Regions from separate parts of the Sinobaca sp. TMA16-18 genome, predicted to be linked through region 2. Evidence: a T-box and tRNA genes for the amino acid it is inferred to sense, from the RefSeq annotation. Region 2 holds a T-box; the other holds one or more tRNA genes.
What was found. The T-box of region 2 lies ahead of ileS (isoleucine--tRNA ligase). A T-box ahead of a tRNA ligase gene usually reads a tRNA of that ligase, here a tRNA-Ile.
Positions count from the first base shown of each region.

Region 1: it encodes a tRNA-Ile, which carries the amino acid that the T-box ahead of ileS (isoleucine--tRNA ligase) is inferred to sense. The anticodon was not compared.

Region 1 is NZ_JCAKFM010000003.1:267,620-270,014, reverse strand. It holds gene AC5W14_RS07640 (Na/Pi cotransporter family protein) at 1-110, shown strand, start outside; gene AC5W14_RS07635 (DUF456 domain-containing protein) at 187-672, shown strand; tRNA gene AC5W14_RS07630 (tRNA-Asn) at 769-843, shown strand; tRNA gene AC5W14_RS07625 (tRNA-Met) at 847-923, shown strand; tRNA gene AC5W14_RS07620 (tRNA-His) at 948-1,023, shown strand; tRNA gene AC5W14_RS07615 (tRNA-Ile) at 1,030-1,106, shown strand; gene AC5W14_RS07610 (superoxide dismutase) at 1,334-1,945, shown strand; gene AC5W14_RS07605 (peptidoglycan D,D-transpeptidase FtsI family protein) at 2,173-2,395, shown strand, end outside.
Region 2 is NZ_JCAKFM010000001.1:266,276-268,670, reverse strand. It holds gene AC5W14_RS01385 (YlmH family RNA-binding protein) at 1-181, shown strand, start outside; gene AC5W14_RS01380 (DivIVA domain-containing protein) at 203-688, shown strand; T-box leader at 737-950, shown strand; gene ileS (isoleucine--tRNA ligase) at 1,047-2,395, shown strand, end outside.

The sequences.
Region 1 (2,395 bases), on a different contig from region 2:
GCTGCTCCGGATCAGCTGGTATTGTTTTTGTAGATATTATCAGCAACCTGGAAAGAATCGGCGATCACAGTGTAAATATTGCTGAAGCCGTTTTACATGAACGCGATTAATATCGTATGATATAACCAAATGATTTCGTCCGCTGACCTTTCAAAGGCAGCGGACGTTTTTAAAAGGAGGAAAAAAATGGACTATATTTTTTATGCGCTGGCCTTTATGGCTTATGCACTTGCCCTGATCGCATTAATTTACCCGATTGTTCCCGGCGGGATTTTCTTTATTGCAGCCGTTGTTTTGATTGCTGCAGCCGAAGGGTTCGGTACGCTTACCGCCTGGTTCTGGATAAGCCAGATTATTATTGCAGCGCTGCTGTTTATTATTGATTATGCGGTGCAGTATTATGGAATAGAACGGACCGGTGGATCGAAAGCGGCCACGTGGGGAAGTATCATTGGTTTAATTGTCGGTCCCTTTATCATTCCAATTGTAGGCGTGTTAATCGGTGCAATTGTAGGAGCGGTTATTGGTGAAATCATCTCCGGGGAAAAATCGTGGCAGAAGCTGGGCCGGGTTGGAACCGGTTCTTTGGTTGGTTTTCTAGTGAGTGTTGTGCTGAAAGGCGTGCTGCTCGTAGGAAACGGTATTTACTTTCTATATCTTATTTTTACCTGATCTGTTGTTAAAAAATAAGCATTGACGTTCTATTATTATCGTGGTATTATGATAAATGTCGCTGTTAGAAGACGTTTATACATAGTAACAGGATATTCCACAGTAGCTCAGTGGTAGAGCTATCGGCTGTTAACCGATCGGTCGCAGGTTCGAATCCTGCCTGTGGAGCCATATGGCGGTGTAGCTCAGCTGGCTAGAGCGTACGGTTCATACCCGTGAGGTCGGGGGTTCGACTCCCTCCGCCGCTACCATATTAAAAAAAGAATACTTACATGGCGGTTGTGGCGAAGTGGTTAACGCACCGGATTGTGGTTCCGGCATTCGTGGGTTCGATTCCCATCAGCCGCCCCATGTGAAGGACCCTTAGCTCAGTTGGTTAGAGCAGACGGCTCATAACCGTCCGGTCGTAGGTTCGAGTCCTACAGGGTCCACCATTACAATTATTCAAAGCACACATCTGTGTGCTTTTTTTGTGTTTTCTTTAGTTTAAAGAATAATAGGGCTGGGTATAGAGATTAGTGTCTACAATAGAAATAAATGGCAGAAACAGCATATTGATTGTAAATTTGTCACTGTTTTGTTACATTTATTTATGTTGTATAGCTGAAAGCTATATTCTTTGATTTTTATTACACGTTTACATTCCAAGGAGGAGATTTAATTGTCAAATTACGAATTACCTAAACTACCTTACGCAGAAAACGCACTAGAGCCTCATGTAGACGCAACAACGATGCAGATTCATCACGACAAGCATCACAACACTTACGTAACAAAACTTAATGCAGCATTGGAAGGTCATGACGATCTTGCAGGTAAAGATGTAGAAGACCTTATTAGAGACCTTAATTCCATTCCTGAAAATATCCGTACAGCAGTTAGAAATAACGGCGGCGGCCATGCCAACCATACATTCTTCTGGCAGATCCTAAGCCCGGATGGCGGCGGCAAGCCAAGCGGAGATCTTGCAAGTGCAATTGAAAGCAAGTTTGGCAGCTTTGAGAAATTTCAGGAAGAGTTCGCAGCTGCAGCAACCGGCCGCTTTGGATCCGGCTGGGCATGGCTCGTACTATCCGGCGGAGAGCTTGAGATTATGAGCACAGCTAACCAGGATTCCCCAATCATGGAAGGCAAAACGCCTATCTTAGGTTTGGATGTATGGGAGCATGCATACTACCTTAAATACCAGAACCGTCGTCCTGAATATATTGATGCATTCTGGAACATCATTAACTGGAATGAAGTAGAAAAGCGTTATTCAGAAGCTAAATAATTAATTTATTTTGCAGGATGCAGCAATACAGCCTTAATAAGTTAAAGCAGACACCGATTATCGATAAATGATAATCGGTGTCTTTTTTTGTCATTACCTTTTCTTTTGAAAAAGATGAACCATCTGCTTTCTTTTTATCGTACGTAGAGTATGGTAAAATCAGGGTACGCGCCCGGACACTAAAGATCCAAATCGTACGAGTCCGTATCAAAGAAAGAGGGATTGCAGTGGCATCAAGAAAAACCAGAAAAAGTCATCTTCCTAGACGATTGAATGTGCTTTTTTTCGCAGTGTTTATACTTTTTTCTGCACTAATATTAAGGTTGGGATTTATACAAATCGTACAAGGGGACAGCTTTGAACAAGATCTGGAAGAAGCGAGCGAACCTGTAACAAGAATTGATGCGCCTCGTGGAGTGATGTATGACAGAAACGGCGAAATCGCTGTAG
Region 2 (2,395 bases):
TTACATTGAAAAGGAAAAAGTGAAAGTGAACTGGAAAACAATCACCCAGCCGGCCTATCAGGTCGCTCCCGGCGATTATATTTCGGTCAGGGGAATGGGACGTCGTAAAATTTTAAGTGACGAAGGATTAACGAAAAAAGGACGCTACCGCTTGCGGTACGGAAAAAAGAAAGACCAATAAACAACAGCAGAGGTGAAGCCAGTGCCTATTACTCCTTTAGATATCCATAATAAAGAATTTACCAAAGGTTTTCGTGGTTACGATGAAGATGAAGTTAATGAATTTTTAGACCAGGTTATTAAAGATTTTGAAGCGGCGATCCGCGAAAAAGATGAATGGCAGACAAAAGCTAAAGATCTTGAAGAGCGGGTGGAGCATTTTTCCGCTATTGAAGATACGCTGAATAAATCGATTATGGTGTCTCAGGAAACAGCGGAAGAAGTAAGAAAAAGTTCCAATAAAGAATCCGACCTGATTATTCAGGAAGCGGAAAAAAACGCCGACCGCCTGATTAATGACGCCCTAAACCGTACGAAAAAGATGGAACTGGAAATGCAGGAGTTAAAAAAGCAGGCCAGCGTCTATCGGATGAGGTTTAAAATGCTGGTCGAAGCCCAGATGAATCTCTTACATAGCGAAGAATGGGAAGACATCACAAATGAATCGCCTGCAGCCGGGACGGAGTGAAATATTGACTAACCGTATTTTCTGAATTATACTTTTTACACAACATATAAAAAAACGAAGACAGGGACATACTTTATTGTACGCCGTCTGAACAGCGAGCTGTGACATGGTGGGAGCACAGTACAACGGCAGATAAAGACATCACCCTGTAGTTCCGATACTGAAATATAGTAGGTACCGGCGGTTGTTTACCGTTATACAAACCCAAAGTGGCTGTGTGTGCAGCTATTAGGGTGGTACCGCGAGCCTTCTCGTCCCTATCGGATCGAGAGGGCTTTTTTGTATGCGTAAAGGAAGTATTTGTAAAACAAAACGACTGAAAAAAACTGCACAATTAAATGAATGGGGGAAAAATGAAATGAGTTACAAAGAAACACTGCTCATGCCGAAAACGGATTTTCCGATGCGCGGCAACCTGCCGAACCGGGAACCGGAAAGACAAAAAGAATGGGAAAGCGAAAACATGTACCAAAAAGTGCAGGAACGCACAGCCGGACGTCCGCTGTTTGTTCTGCATGACGGCCCTCCATACGCTAATGGGGATATCCATATGGGGCACGCTTTAAATAAAGTATTAAAAGATTTTATCGTCCGTTATAAATCGATGTCCGGGTTTCATGCACCTTACGTGCCAGGCTGGGATACCCACGGCCTTCCTATTGAGACAGCGCTGACAAAAAATAAAAAAGTGAACCGAAAAAAAATGTCAGTGGCTGAATTCCGCCAGGCCTGCGAAGAGTATGCATTAAAGCAGGTGGACCGTCAGCGTGAACAGTTTAAAAGACTCGGTGTCCGCGGAGACTGGGATAATCCGTATATCACTCTTACAAATGATTATGAAGCCCAGCAGATTAAAGTATTTGGAGAAATGGCCAAGCGCGGCTATATCTATAAAGGCAAAAAGCCGGTCTACTGGTCGCCTTCTTCCGAATCAGCTCTGGCAGAAGCGGAAATTGAGTATCATGATAAAAAATCACCTTCTATCTACGTGACATTTGACGTAAAAGACGGTAAAAATGTTTTGGATGGGGATGAGAAATTTCTTATCTGGACAACAACTCCATGGACGATCCCGGCTAACCTGGCGATCGCTCTTCATCCAGAGCTGACGTATGCAACGGTAAAACAAAACGGTACAAAATATATTGTAGCGGAAGGTCTGTTGGAGCAGCTAAAGACCGAGCTGGAATGGGATGAAGCGGAAACACTTCGCACCTTTAAAGGGGAAGAACTGGAGCACGTGATGACGAGCCACCCTATCTATGGCAGGGATTCTCTCGTTATTTTAGGGGATCACGTTACCTTGGATGCCGGTACAGGCTGTGTTCACACAGCACCCGGCCACGGGGAAGATGACTATATTGTAGGCCAGCAGTATGGCCTGGAAGTGCTCTGTCCTGTTGACGATAAAGGGTATTTCACGGAAGAAGCACCTGGTTTTGAAGGCCTGTTTTATGATGAGGCAAACAAACAGATTACCCAGAAGCTTGATGAATTAAATGCCCTGGAAAAACTGAATTTTGTAAAGCACTCCTATCCTCATGACTGGCGCACGAAAAAACCGGTTATTTTCCGGGCGACTTCCCAGTGGTTTGCGTCTATCAAGGATTTCAGAGAGCAGCTGCTCGAAGAAGTAAAAAGTGTAACGTGGCTTCCGGAATGGGGAGAAACAAGATTATTTAATATGGTTCGTGACCGCGGAGACTG